3 regions of the Heyndrickxia sp. FSL K6-6286 genome follow, and region 2 is predicted to be linked to each of the others. Evidence: riboswitches for the same ligand, from Rfam matches in the RefSeq annotation. Region 2 holds a riboswitch; each other region holds the start of a gene.
The links. Region 2 has a riboswitch for cobalamin ahead of MHI39_RS14925 (acyl-CoA thioesterase). Riboswitches for the same ligand answer to the same signal wherever they lie in the genome.
Positions count from the first base shown of each region.

Region 1 (4,943 bases), 1.4 Mb from region 2:
GGATGATAATCGAAAAGCTTTACTTGTTTCCCGGAAAAAGAAGCAAGAAAATACGATTGTTGATATTAAAGGAGAAAAATTAGGAAGTGGCTTACAAACATTTATTATGGGGCCCTGTGCAGTAGAAAGTAAGGAACAAGTAAGACAAGTTGCAGAAGCTATGAAGGAGCAAGGCATAAAATTAATGCGTGGAGGAGCCTTTAAACCAAGAACATCTCCATATGATTTTCAAGGCTTAGGGGTTGAGGGTCTGCAAATATTACGTGAAGTTGCGGATGAATATGATTTAGCCGTTATTAGTGAAATACTCAATCCGAATGATGTGGAAATCTCTCTTGAATATGTTGATGTGATCCAAATTGGAGCGAGGAATATGCAGAATTTTGATTTATTACGTGCAGTTGGAAGAGTAAATAAGCCTGTTTTATTAAAAAGGGGATTGGCTGCAACCATTGATGAATTTGTTCATGCGGCTGAATACATTATTTCACAAGGAAATGACCAAATTATTTTATGTGAGCGGGGAATTCGTACGTACGAAAAAGCAACTCGGAATACCCTTGATATTTCAGCTGTTCCGATTTTGAAGAAGGAAACTCATTTACCAGTAGTGGTAGACGTTACCCATTCAACAGGACGAAAAGACTTGCTTCTTCCAACGGCAAAAGCAGCATTAGCAATTGGGGCAGACGCAGTCATGGCTGAGGTTCACCCTGATCCTGCTGTTGCTTTATCGGATTCCGCCCAGCAAATGGATATTCCGCAATTCCATACATTTATGGATGAATTAAAGGGGTTTAAAAACAAACTTGCTTAAAGCAAAATCGTAGCTGTCTATTAAGGGGTCTGACCCCTTAATGACAACTGCAAACGAGAATATAGGAAACATAGTTGTTTACATCTGAGAGGAGAATGAGAGTGAGTCAGCAAGAACAGTGGTCATCAAAGCTTGGCTTTATATTAGCTGCAGCAGGGTCAGCAATAGGTTTAGGAGCAATTTGGAAATTCCCTTATATCGCAGGTCAAAATGGGGGAGGAGCTTTCTTTCTAATTTTTATTCTATTTACATTATTACTAGGACTTCCATTGCTTTTAGCGGAATTCTCCATTGGTCGATTAACACAAGAAAATGCAGTGGATTCGTATCGAAAAATAGCACCAAAAGCGAAATGGCACTGGATAGGAATTTTAGGTATGATTGCGTGTTTTATTTTACTTTCTTTCTATAGTGTCATTGGTGGTTGGATCATTATTTATTTATACAAGGCGATTACCGGTCAGTTAAACGGTCTTTCATCTGATCAATATACACAAGTATTTGGGGACACAATTTCTGATCCAATTATTAGTTTAATCGTGCAATTATTATTTATTCTAATGACGATTGTTGTTGTTGCAAGAGGGGTTCAAAAAGGGATTGAACAAGCAAGTAAGATTATGATGCCTGCATTATTTATACTATTTATATTATTAGTTATTCGTTCAATTACCTTAGATGGAGCAATGGCTGGTATATCCTTTTTACTGCAACCGGACTTTTCAAAATTAACTTCAAAAACGATCTTGGAAGCCATGGGGCAATCATTCTTTACGTTAAGTGTAGGTGTTTCAGTAATGGTGACGTATAGTTCGTATTTACCGAAAAATCAAAGCTTACCCCGTTCAGCTTTTTCTATTGTAGTAATGAATTTAGTCATTGTACTTTTAGCTGGTTTAGCAATCTTTCCAGCAGTATTTGCTTTAGGATTGGAGCCGGGTGCAGGACCTGTACTGTTATTTAATGTACTTCCAACAGTCTTCAGTCAGTTACCGCTTGGAATGCTTTTCTTTATAGCATTTTTAATTTTATTCCTTTTTGCGGCATTAACATCAGCTTTTTCTATGCTTGAAATTATTGTGTCTGTGATCACTAAAAAGGATATAAAAGGACGTAAAAAATGGTCATGGATCATCGGAATTGCCATCTTTATTTTTGGTATTCCATCTGCCCTTTCATACGGAGCGTTAGGTGATGTTACTCTTTTAGGTAAAACATTTTTCGATTTAATGGATTATACCGTTAGTAATATTTTAATGCCGCTTGGTGCCCTTCTTATCGCTATTTTTGTACCACTTAAAGTGAAGAAATCCGTTCTTTACGAGGAATTAAAACAAGGGAGCGGTCTTAAAAGAGGACTGTTCGAAGCTTGGTATTTCCTCATACGTTTTGTTGCACCAATTTTAATTTTTGTTGTCATGTTAGATGTGCTGGGAGTTTGGTAGTGCTGTAAATCATTTATTAGCATAAAATTTTTCAGGATAGTCATCCATATATCTTTCCTGTATAATTGTTAATGGTTGAAAATTTAATATATTGCAACGAAAACAGGTACTTTCTTTGTGAAGGTTTAAAAGGGAAGTTTGGTGTAATTCCAACGCGGTCCCGCCACTGTAAATGGGAGCAAACTGTAATATCCACTTTATCCATTAAAGGATAAGGGAAGGTACAGGGAGCAATGATCATGAGCCAGGAGACCTGCCTGTTTTTTGAGTGCACCAGTTTGCCTACGAGGATAGGGGGGTGTTGACGAAAACGTTTTTTAGCGTGCATGATTTGCTATTATACCGTTTTACATATGACATCTCTTTTATTAGAGATGTTTTTTTTAGGTCTTTTTCATAAAAGATATGAACAAATGTATTGTTTTTTTCCTTCTACATTAATTATGGAGGATAAAGGATCTTTGTGAAAACGGCCATCTTTATGACTATTTTAAATGTAAAAAGGAGTTTACAAATGAAAAAGCTATTAAGATTTATACCTATTTTTTTACTAATTTTTATATTGGCTGCATGTGGTACACAGCAGGATAGTGAAAAGAAAGTAAGTGATAATAAGCAGGAGACTAAGCAACAAGACCAAGCTTTTCCCGTAACAATTACGGATGGAACCGATAAAGAAATTACTATTGATAAGAAGCCAGAGAAAATTGTTTCCCTTCTTCCAAGTAATACAGAAACAGCCTTTGCCCTTGGGTTAGATAAAGAAATTGTTGGTGTCTCGGATTTTGACAATTATCCCGAACAGGCGCAGTCAAAGGAAAAAGTTGGTGGACAAGAATTCAATGTTGAAAAAATAATTTCTTTAAAACCTGATATTGTTTTAGCTGATGCTTCACAGGCTCATAATTCTAAGGATGGATTAAAGCAATTAGAGGATTCAGGAATTAAGGTTATTGCCGTCAATAATGCAAGCTCATTTGCAGATACGTATAAAACGATTGAAATGATTGGTGCAGCAACTGGGACAAAGGAAAAAGCGGATGAAATTGTCGATGGAATGAAAGCAAAAGTTGAAGAAATTAAAGAAAAGGCGGCAGGAATTTCCAAGGAGGAGCAACCAAATGTATGGATGGAAATCTCTGCTCCACCAGATATTTATACAGCAGGTTCAGGTACCTTCATGAATGAAATGCTAGAAATGCTTGGCGCCAAAAATATTGCAGCTGCTGAAGAAGGATGGCCGAAATATTCGGAAGAAGCAGCAGTTAAAGCAAATCCGGATGTAATGATCATAACATATGGTTATTATGTAAAGGACGCAGTAGAACAAGCTTATAGCCGTAAAGGGTGGGAAGAAGTATCCGCCATTAAAAATAAACGAGTATATAGTGTCGATTCTGACAAAGTGTCAAGACCAGGTCCACGTCTTGTGGAAGGTTTAGAGGAAATGGCAAAGGCAATATATCCCGATACATTTAAATAAGTGGAGATAAGAGTGAGGAGGAAATGTTATGAGAATCTATACTAGAACAGGTGACAAGGGGCAAACAAGTATCATCGGTGGTAGAGTAGATAAAGATGATTTAAGGGTACAAGCTTATGGAACAGTGGATGAAGTGAATTGTTTTGTTGGACAAGCGATGGCTGAATTGGATCCCGATCTTTTTTCTGACGTACTTGATGATCTTGAAAAAATTCAACATGAATTATTTGATTGCGGAGGGGATCTAGCGACAAAATCAACTAAACGTCCTTATAAGCTTCAACAAGACATGATTGATTACCTTGAAGAGAAGATTGATGAGTATATCGCCAGTACACCTGAATTGGAACGCTTTATTTTACCTGGTGGGACAAAAGCGGCTGCTTCTATTCATATAGCAAGAACAGTTACAAGACGTGCTGAGCGTCTAGTTGTTAGTTTCTCAAAAGCTGAAGAAATTGTTCCTCCACTCGCTCAAATGTATTTGAATCGTTTGTCGGACTATTTTTTTGCTCTTGCAAGAGTAATTAATCACCGATCAGGAAAAAAAGATGTAGAATATATTCGAAGTGCCAAGGTTTTTCGTGACGGCAAAAGAAAAGAGAACAAAACAGAAGAAAATTGATTGATAGAAATAGGGGCTGTCTAAAGGCATAGGGGTCTGTCTCCTTTTTAGACAGTCCTTTTTCAAATGTACTAAAAGGAGTTGAAAGAGACTGCAGAAGCCAATTACTATTCGGTATCTACGGAAGAATAATTATTTTCCTTATCTATTTGGAGTGGTTTTTTTAAGTTTTTCTATTTTAATAGGCATTTCCATTGGTTCAGTAACGGTGCCAATGAAGGATATCATCCAAATCATCGGAGCGGCTATTTTCCACTTTCCATTAAGTGATAAAATAGATGCGATGAATACGAATATTGTTTTAGATATTCGACTGCCTCGTGTAATATTGGCTGGGCTAGTTGGTGCTTCATTATCGATTGCAGGTGCGGCATTTCAAGGGTTGCTTCGAAATCCTTTAGCAGACCCATATACTTTAGGGGTGTCGTCTGGAGCCTCTGTTGGAGCAGTTGCAACATTATTCTTTCATTTATCTATACCATTCATCGGAATACTTACATTGCCATTAATGAGCATAATTGGTTCATTTATTACGATATTTAGTGTTTTATTTTTTGCAAAAAAAATTGAGAG
Region 1 covers NZ_CP152029.1:4,313,011-4,317,953, reverse strand. Annotated here, with positions in the region: gene MHI39_RS21825 (bifunctional 3-deoxy-7-phosphoheptulonate synthase/chorismate mutase) at 1-817, shown strand, start outside; gene MHI39_RS21820 (sodium-dependent transporter) at 913-2,262, shown strand; cobalamin riboswitch at 2,350-2,538, shown strand; gene MHI39_RS21815 (ABC transporter substrate-binding protein) at 2,777-3,745, shown strand; gene MHI39_RS21810 (cob(I)yrinic acid a,c-diamide adenosyltransferase) at 3,774-4,370, shown strand; gene MHI39_RS21805 (iron ABC transporter permease) at 4,474-4,943, shown strand, end outside.
Region 1: linked by a shared signal. The riboswitch ahead of MHI39_RS21815 (ABC transporter substrate-binding protein) and the one ahead of MHI39_RS14925 (acyl-CoA thioesterase) in region 2 are both predicted to bind cobalamin.

Region 2 (4,943 bases):
ATCTAAATAATCTTCTGTCATATTTACAAGTTTGAGCAGTTCTTTTGCTCGGTCACGGCGCTTTTCTTCCGGCCATTTTAATAGTTTTGGAATGAGTGATATATTTTGTTGAATGGTCATATGAGGGAATAAACCTATTTGTTGAATGACGTAGCCAATTTCACGTCTAAGTTGTACGGGATCTTTTTCTAAAATATTTTTTCCATTAATATAAATACTTCCACTTGTTGGTTCTATTAAACGGTTAATCATTTTCATCGTCGTTGTTTTCCCACAACCACTTGGACCGATAAAAACGATAAATTCGCCTGCTTTAAATTCAAGATTTAAGTCATCAACCGCTTTTTTTCCTCCCTTATATATCTTTGTAACATGATCAAATTTTAACAAATCGATACACCTCCGTAATTTTACCAATGAAACAGTTGGAACAATTAACCATTTGGTATACTATGCAATTTTTTTCGTATATGTCACTATTTAAGTATAACGTAAAGTTTGTAAAATAAAAAGTTTATAGATTGCATATATTGCATCAATTTTACATTAATATAAATAGTTAAAGACTATCATCCTCTCATTTCTTACTATTCCTCCTTATTGCTTTCATTTCCTCATTCAGAAAAGATTTTATTTTTCATTGGATATATGATACATTGACTTTGTATATGAGGTATTTAAAGGAGCAAACTACCTATGGAAGAAAAGCACTTGCGAGTCATTGATCAAGCTAAGGAACAATATATTGAAAAAATTGCTGATAATATGAAGACGTATGGAGTTTCCCCTACAGTCGGTCGTATTCTTGGTATTATTTATATGAATAGAAAACCAATGACATTAGATGAGCTATCCACTGCAACTGGAATGAGTAAAACAAGAATGAGTCAAGTTGTTAGAGAGATGCTAGATATTAATATTGCTGAAAAAGTTTTTGAAAAAGGGGTTCGTAAAGATATTTATGATGTAGAAACAGATTATTACGAAACCTTTATTTCAATTTTCACCTCAAATTGGAGAAAAACGATTAACCGCAATAAAATTTTTGAAAAAAAATTAACACGTGAGCTGCTGATGTTAAAAGATAATGAAGAATTATCACAGGAAGCAGAAGATCAAATCAATGAATTATTAAAGGAAATGAAAATTTGGTCGGATTATTATCAATGGCTTACTCGTTTAGTTGACTTTTTTGAAAGTGGTGAAATATTCGAGCATGTGCCGAAAACCACTGAATGGAGAGGAAAATAATTAACATATAAGCTCCGTGGTAATATACCCTTTTTATATTGAAATAAAACATAGAAAATATTTCAAGCAGTAGTTTTCATGTAAAAATCTACTGCTTTTTATTAAGCTTTTTTCTAAGTTAAAATAAATATAAACGTTATAAAATTTTTCACTCTCATTATTTCCTTTCATCCTATAAAAGAAGGTGACCAATTGACTGGAATTATACTATTTGATGGAGTATGTAATTTTTGTAATGGAAGCGTACAATTTATTATAAAAAGGGACCAAAATAAATATTTTAAATTTGCTTCTCTTCAAAGCGAAGTTGGGGAAAAATTATTAATGGAGTATAGAGTAAACAGCTTAATTGACAGCTTTGTACTTATTGAGGGTGGCAAATTGTACACAAAATCGGAAGCGGCATTACGAGTTTGCCGAAGTCTTAATGGATTATGGAAATGGGGATATGCTTTTCGAATTATCCCACTACCAATAAGAAATTTGATCTACGATATTATCGCGAAAAATCGTTATCGCTGGTTTGGTAAAAGGGATAGCTGTATGATCCCATCAAAGGAAGATCAGGAAAGATTCTTATTATAGTAACCTATCATTATGATAAAAATAAAATGGAGTCGTCATATAAATGTAAAGAACGACTCCATTTTTTATACAAATATTTTAAGGCTGTTTTTTGAGTAATAACTCTTTTTCCCAATCAGCTTCCAGCATAACTTTTGGCACTGGTGTCGGTTTTCCGTATTCATCAAGTGCTACCATTGTTAAGGTGGATGTAGTTGTTAATCGTTTTTCTTCCTCCTCTAAATTCTCACACTCGACCTTTACATAAACCTTCATTGATGTCCTCCCAGTTGAAAGGACAAATGCCTCTAAAGTCAAAATGTCGCCAACTTTTGCAGAGGAAACAAAATGAACAGCATCGATTGACGCAGTTACTACGACTTTTCGAGAGTGCTTCATTGCTGAAATAGCAGCAATTTCATCAATATACGATAAGATGGTTCCTCCAAAAATAGTTTCCATATGGTTCGTATCTGGAGGTAATACTAGTTTAGTTTGATAGGTTCTTGATACATTTACAGAAATTGTTTTCTCCATCATTTCTCCACTTTCATGTATATTTACCACTATGAAGTACAGGAGAGAAGAAATTAAAATTAAAGGTACTGACCATTTTTCTTAAGACAGATTCCCCTAACATAAAATAGATGTTTTACCTATCTTAAATGGTAAATCACATATTGTTAGCCAGTCCTAAAAATACGCTGATAGCAGAACAGACCAAATCATTAATTGTCTATTAATCTACCAATGTGTACGAATCTTCCCAACTCCCGAGGAAAATAAGTCGCTATAAATATGGCAGGTCTCCTGACTCGTGTATCATTCTACTTTAAGTCCTTCCCATCCAAAATTGGACAGTGGTTATCCTTATTTCGTCAACACTTACAGTTGCGGGTACAGTTCTGGAATTTCACCAGATTCCCTTTTAATTTTTGGCAAACACCATATTTATCGGCAAATATTTCACTATAGTAGTATAGAATTATCATAATATATTATGAATTGACTTACAATTTATAATTTTAAAGATTAAGTGAAAAATATTGAACGATTTGTTCTCTTTCTGTTGCTTAATCAAATTTTATACTTTCCAGTTCAGGAATCGTTTGCAACATTTTTAATATTTCAGTCTCCTTTTTCTTCAACTTCTTTGATTTTAATTGTAAATCCACGACAAAAAGTGGATGATTATCAACTGACGTTACTTTTACCTGGTACGATTTCACATCTAAATGATTTTCGGATAAAATAGTGAGTGCCGCAGAAATCGCTTCATTTGTTCGAACATGAATCGTTAATTTATGAAACTTCGGAAAAACTGGTTGAAATAATCTACTTAAAATTTCTAAAGCAATTAATACTAAGAGCGTTCCAAAAATACTTACAATATACATGCCTGCACCTATCGCTAATCCAATTCCAGCTGTTGACCAAAGTCCAGCTGCAGTTGTTAACCCATGAACGGATTGACGTTGTATAAGAATGGTACCTGCACCTAAGAAACCAACTCCACTGATGACTCCTGCCGCAATTCGGCTTGGGTCTAATTCAATTGTTCCACTATTTACAACATCAAAAAATGCATATTTTGAAACGATCATTGCTAATGCACTTCCGACGGCCACAAGGAAATGGGTACGTAATCCTGCTTCTTTATAACGCTTTTCTCTTTCAAATCCGACAAGTGCTCCCAATATCCCCGCAATTACAAGTCTTGCAATTAATTCAAGCTCTATCATTATATATGACCCCTTTCCCCATTAATTTATGGCTTTGATGATTATGCTATTACAAATCTAACATAGATTCATTTTTCCTTTCTAAAGGTTTGATTAGGTTTCAATCTCACTAGCAAAACTAAGTTACATCTATTTATATATGTTTTATTAGTTTATCCTACTTAAAAAATAAAAAAACGAGTGTATAAAAATATACACTCGAACTTAGTTGCAAGCTCTTAAAATAGAAATCCTGCATTTAATTTATAACTTATGCGATGAAAGTTGCAATTTTCTTTTGGCAATCGTTCCTAAACGCACAGATAATCCTATTGCAATAATTGTAAAGACTATAATCATTACTATTACACCAATCCAACCAAAATCACTATAGAACATACCTCCCACCGTACCACCTATACTTGAACCTATATAGTAAAAGAATAAATAAAGTGACGAGGCTTGTGCTTTATCATGTGTCGATAATTTGCCAACCCAGCCACTTGCAATGGAATGTCCTGCAAAAAATCCAAAGGTAAAAACGGCTATTCCAATAATTTTTAACCAAAGATTTGTATTTAACGTGATACATGCTCCGATTAGCAAAATCAATAAAGATAATTGCAAAATCTTACGTCTACCATGCTGATCAGCAAGCATTCCCATCCATGTCGAACTAAACGTTCCAACAATATATACAATAAAAATAAAACCGACGATTGTCTGACTTAATGAATACGGAGGAGCAATTAATTGAAAGCCAATATAATTATAAAGTGAAACAAAGCTTCCCATTAATAAAAATCCAGTCCCGAATAAATAGATTAATCCTGGCTCATTGAATTGACTGAATAAAGATTTTCCTAATTTAACCACATCAAATTTTCGCGGCTGGAAATGAGTTGATTTTGGTAACGTAAACCAGAATAATAAACTTGCAATTAAACTAATAATTCCAATACCAATAAGGGCAATATGCCAATTAAAATAATCGGTCAATGCTCCACTAATAATTCGTCCTCCCATACCACCGATCGAGTTTCCACTAATGTATAATCCCATTGCCATTCCTAAGCTCTTAGGGTCGATTTCCTCCCCTAAATACGCCATTGCGATGGCAGGCAACCCCGCAAGAACTATTCCCTGTAAGATTCTACAAAGAAGTAATAATTGAAAGTTTGGACTTAATGCTGTAATTATAGCTAAAATAGATGATGCTATTAGGGAGATGGTCATGACCGATTTTCTTCCGAACACTTCTGATAATGAGCCAACTACTAGCATACTTATTGCTAATGCTATCGTAGTAGATGATAAAGTTAGGCTAGAAACCGCAGGTGAAATGTGGAACTCATTTGCTATTTCAGGAAGTAATGGCTGTGTACTCCAAAGGATCGCAAATGTATT
Region 2 covers NZ_CP152029.1:2,940,233-2,945,175, forward strand. Annotated here, with positions in the region: gene MHI39_RS14910 (betaine/proline/choline family ABC transporter ATP-binding protein) at 1-390, opposite strand, end outside; gene MHI39_RS14915 (GbsR/MarR family transcriptional regulator) at 697-1,251, shown strand; gene MHI39_RS14920 (thiol-disulfide oxidoreductase DCC family protein) at 1,444-1,836, shown strand; gene MHI39_RS14925 (acyl-CoA thioesterase) at 1,915-2,352, opposite strand; cobalamin riboswitch at 2,598-2,780, opposite strand; gene MHI39_RS14930 (MgtC/SapB family protein) at 2,889-3,560, opposite strand; gene MHI39_RS14935 (MFS transporter) at 3,801-4,943, opposite strand, start outside.

Region 3 (4,943 bases), 2.6 Mb from region 2:
GACCTGTAAACAAAGCCGCTTACTTATTCGGTACTGGATTAATCGCAAGCGGAGTCTATGAGCCAATGGCAGCAATTATGGCAGCAGGGATGGTTCCTCCATTAGGTATTGCTATAGCGACTACTTTATTTAAGCATAAATTTAGCAAGCAAGACAGAGATGCAGGTAAAGTAAACTATATTATGGGGCTATCTTTTATAACCGAAGGTGCCATACCATTTGCAGCTGCTGATCCAATTCGAGTGATCCCTTCTTTAATGGTAGGTTCAGCTGTTGCGGGAGGCTTGTCAATGATGTTTCATATTGGACTTCGCGCACCACACGGTGGAGTTTTCGTATTTCCACTAGTTGAGGGTAGTTGGCTTCTATATTTGCTTGCGGTTGTCATTGGGGCAATTGTTTCGGCCGTATTAATAGGAGTCTTAAAAAAGCCTTTAACAGAATCACGCCAATAAAAAGCTAAAAGCATAAGTTAAGTAAAGAAAATGAAGAGAGATACTTCTTTCAATATAGTGAGGAGTATACTCTCTTTTTTATGCGCTAAAAATCTTAATTTTATACAAATAGTTTAACAGTAGAAGCTAAATAAACAGACAACGGAAAAAAGTATGAAAACAAGCTGTGCTATTTCTGAAAAGGTTTGGGGTATTATATTTCTTCATCAATACAATGAAAGAATAAACGTTTTTTCTTAGTCAGCTATGTAGCTTTACAATGTTCAGACATACAAAATCGTTATATACTATGATCATTGATAGATGGTCTATGCACTTATAGTATGCTTATTTTGTCTTATCAATATTTAGTTCCTAAGAATGTGTTACAACGATAGAACCAAACATAAATATCTAATACTCATAAATTAAATTTTTTCGAAGAAAAGGTGATAATGATGATCGAAACAGAAAGATTATTACTTCGAAGATTTACAGAAGATGATGCTGAGTTTATTTTAAATCTCCTTAATGAGCCTGATTGGATCAAATATATCGGTGACAAAGGGATTAAAACCATTGAGGATGCAAAAAAGTATATCGAGCAAAGCCTTATAAAAATGTATAACGAGTTGGGATTTGGTTTGTATTTAGTGACTTTAAAAGAAGATGGAATACCTATTGGTATGTGTGGCTTGGTTAAGAGAAATGGATTAGAGGATGTTGATTTGGGTTTTGCTTTTCTGAAAGACTTTACAGGTAAAGGGTATGGATATGAATCAGCTCGGGCAGTCATGATCTATGCAAAAACCGAATTAAATATAAGTAGGCTCGCAGCCATTACAACTACCGATAATCATGCATCAGAAAATCTTTTATTAAAATTAGGATTTCAATTTGACTTATTAACGAAATTATCCCAGGATGCTGATCCATTAAAACTATTTATAAAAGAGCTAAATTAAAAAAGGCTTTTTAGGATTCGTTTTACCTTTAGGCTGTTTTCGTATCGTTTGTTACTTGTGTAAAAGATTTTTTTTAAAATTATTCTCCCTGCAAAATCGAAATTTATTCAGCAAAGAGGTAGTGCCGAGAAATATATTAGATAGATTCGGTTTTGCTCACTACTATTCTCTAAGTCGAGATATTCGAACTTAGTTATCTTTATGATGTTCTTTTCATGAATTCTGAAAGTACTATATTGATTATAGCTAAAGTTAAAAGCTGGAGTGATCAACACTCCAGCTTTAGTCTCATTTAAAATATTCTGGGTACGCCATTTTAGCAACTAATTCAACCGCTTCAGCAATTCTTGGGCCTGGGCGCGACATGATATCCGAGTCCAATTGGTATACTCTATCCTTATTAATCGCTTCTATGGTTTCCCATCCTTTACGAGCTTTGATTTCTGCTACAGGGCCTTCGATATAATCGACAGTTGTTGCAATGATTTCAGGATTCTGCTTGATGACTGTCTCTTCTGAAACCTTGATCCAACCTTCTTGATTCCCAAAGATATTCTCTACACCAGCTGTTTGGAGGATTTCTTGTTGGAATGTGTTTTTGCCTGTTGAATAAATATCAGGAGATGGGCTTATTTCAAAATATACGCGTTTTGGTTTTTCGATATTTTTTAATTTATTTTCGATATCATTTATATGAGTGCGAATATTGGTAATAAGTTCTTCCCCTTTTTCTTTCACACCCATTACTTCTGAAATTTGTTGGATATCACCATAAACATCCTCAAAGGAAGAAGCAGATTGTATGACAAATACAGGAATACCTGCATCTTCAATTGGTTTTAAGGCATTTTCATCTCCGATTGTATAAGCAATGACAATATCTGGTTTTAGTGCAATAATTTTTTCTGTATTAATGGTAACAGAGTCCGATACACGTTCAATTTTACTTGCTTGCTCTGGATAATTATCATATTCCGTTGCGCCAATTACTTTATCTCCAGCTCCAATGGCAAAAAGAATTTCAGTATTACTAGGCTGCAATGAAATGACCGTTTCAGGAGCTTTTTTGAAGGAAACTTCTTTGCCCGTATCATCCTTCACGGTATACACTTTTACTTGTTCAGGTGTATCCCCTTTTTTAGGTTCATTGCTGCTCTGATTGGATTGGCAGCCTGCTAAGAAAATGATTAACATGATAGCTGTTAGCCAATGAAACAAATGATATTTCTTCAAGTTATTTCCCTACTTTCTTTTTTATCGGTCTTATTGGATAAGATTTACTGACAAATTGGATTTCTTCAACACCTTTATCCTTGTTTACATAGACCGCCATGTAAAATAGGACATTAGCTAGTAGATTCGTATAATTGAATAAGATATCCGGAACCTCTCTTTCAAGACTTACCTTATGTAAAGCACGAACGGACTTTTTTGCCTCACTTCTACATACATGTAGAGCACATGCAGCAGCCGTCCCTTGTGGAAGTACAAATCGATCAATGCGACCATCTGTTTCCGTAACATAAAAATCATACATGCTGCTTAGACGATTTAAATCTTCCTCGCTAATGGCAAGCTTTCCGCGTACAGATCCATTTAGATGATAGGCCATTGGAAGCAAGTACATTAAATCTTCATAAACAATAGGAATATCCTTTGTTAAGGAAGCAGCTTGTCCAATACGCGTTGTTAATGAATCTGTTCTAATTTCGAAATCAACGGTTGAAGCGGATTCGCGCATAAAGGGATAGCATAAATAACGTAAGTCTTTTTTTACCATGTCTTTTTCTCCTAATCTTAAATATTTTAAATGCTTACCTCATAACACTTCAGAAAAAATTCGTCTGGTTTCGATCTATATAGTTTCATAACGAGGATATCAATATACTTGTAAAATAGAACACAAAAAAACCGCCCAGATAGAATTTGGCCGGCGGGAAAATGATCCTTTATTAAACGATATGAAGAACCAATCGAGCTGCCATAAAATCTCTTATCTTCCGAAGAGCATGTTACGTTCAAGAATAGGCAGGTCTCCTGGCTTGTGCGTCAATTTACTTTAAGAACCTTCCCGTTTTCGATGTTGCAAACAGTGGTTTACTTCTTATTTCATCGGCACTTACAGTTGCGGAAACAGCTTCGGTATCACACCGAATTCCCTATTAATGCTAATATCTTAGCAACCTATTCCCTGCAGGTATTCACTTACTACAAGTGTACAATGAAGAGAGTGAATAATGAAGCATTTTTTTATACTCTGAATAGGTTGACATTTTCCTTTCGTAAATATATAATCTTCTACAATCAAAATATGGAAATCAATGATCGGAAGGAAATGATAAGTCCTTGATTATAGAGAGCGTTTGGTTGGTGGAAAAACGCATCAAGGTTATCATGGTGACATCCGTAAGTGCTGAAAGAAATGCTTAAAGGCAAAGTAGAATCAGACGGTACCACTCGTTATGTGGAATGAGAGGCTGGTAAAAAGGCAATCTGGGTGGTACCACGGAAAAAATTCGTCCCTATGTTTATATAGGGGCGAATTTTTTTATTTGATTCTTTATCAATGAAAAGGAGGAAGTCAAAATGATTCGAATAGTAACGACGGAAACACCTTATAAGGCTGGTGAAACGGTAAAATTATCGGGTTGGGTTCACAAACAACGTTATTTATCAAAAGTTACCTTCCTGTTACTTCGGGATAGGGGCGGGATTATTCAATGTATTTTGGAGAAAGAATGGTTAAATTTCAAAGTAGAAAATGAATCAATTGTTGAGATCATCGGGGACGTTGTTGAATCAAAGAAACAAAAATTGGGCGTAGAAATACATGTGAGAGATATTAGAGTGATCAATAAAAGTCAAAAGGAGATCCCATTTGAAATCAATCAATCGGAATTGAAAGCTGGAATGGATCATCTTCTTAACCATCGTACCTTATCTTTAAGACATGAAAAAAATCAAGCCATTTTTAAAATTCAAAGTGTATTATCACAGTCATTTGGCGATTTTTTTACATCACATGGATTTACACGAATTTTTACACCAAAAATTGTCTCTCAGGGTGCAGAAGGAGGTGCAAATGTATTTAGCCTAAATTATTTTGGGAAAAACGCCCATTTAGCACAATCACCTCAATTTTATAAACAAATGATGGTAGCAAGTGGTTTCGAACGTGTTTTTGAAATCGGGCAGGTATTTCGAGCGGAGGCACATCATTCATCAAGACATTTAAATGAATATGTTTCTCTTGATGTTGAAATAGGATTTATTGACGATGTAAAAGAAATTATGGAATGGGAAACAGATGTACTTAAATATATGATCTCACGTGTAAATGACCAATGTAAACGGGAGTTAGAAATTCTTGATGTTAAACTTCCGTGTATAACTGAGATTCCGTGCTTAACTCTTTACGAAGCACAGGAAATATTAAGTAGTCAATATCAAAAAGCATCTCCTGAAGGGGACCTAGATTCCGAAGGAGAGCAATTAATAGGTGAATACGTAAGAGAAAAATATAATAGTGAATTTGTCTTTATTA
Region 3 covers NZ_CP152029.1:266,631-271,573, forward strand. Annotated here, with positions in the region: partial or broken gene MHI39_RS01480 (fructose-specific PTS transporter subunit EIIC) at 1-455, shown strand, start outside; gene MHI39_RS01485 (GNAT family N-acetyltransferase) at 887-1,399, shown strand; gene MHI39_RS01490 (ABC transporter substrate-binding protein) at 1,688-2,632, opposite strand; gene MHI39_RS01495 (hypothetical protein) at 2,634-3,179, opposite strand; cobalamin riboswitch at 3,409-3,602, opposite strand; T-box leader at 3,712-3,926, shown strand; gene aspS (aspartate--tRNA(Asn) ligase) at 3,986-4,943, shown strand, end outside.
Region 3: linked by a shared signal. The riboswitch ahead of MHI39_RS01495 (hypothetical protein) and the one ahead of MHI39_RS14925 (acyl-CoA thioesterase) in region 2 are both predicted to bind cobalamin.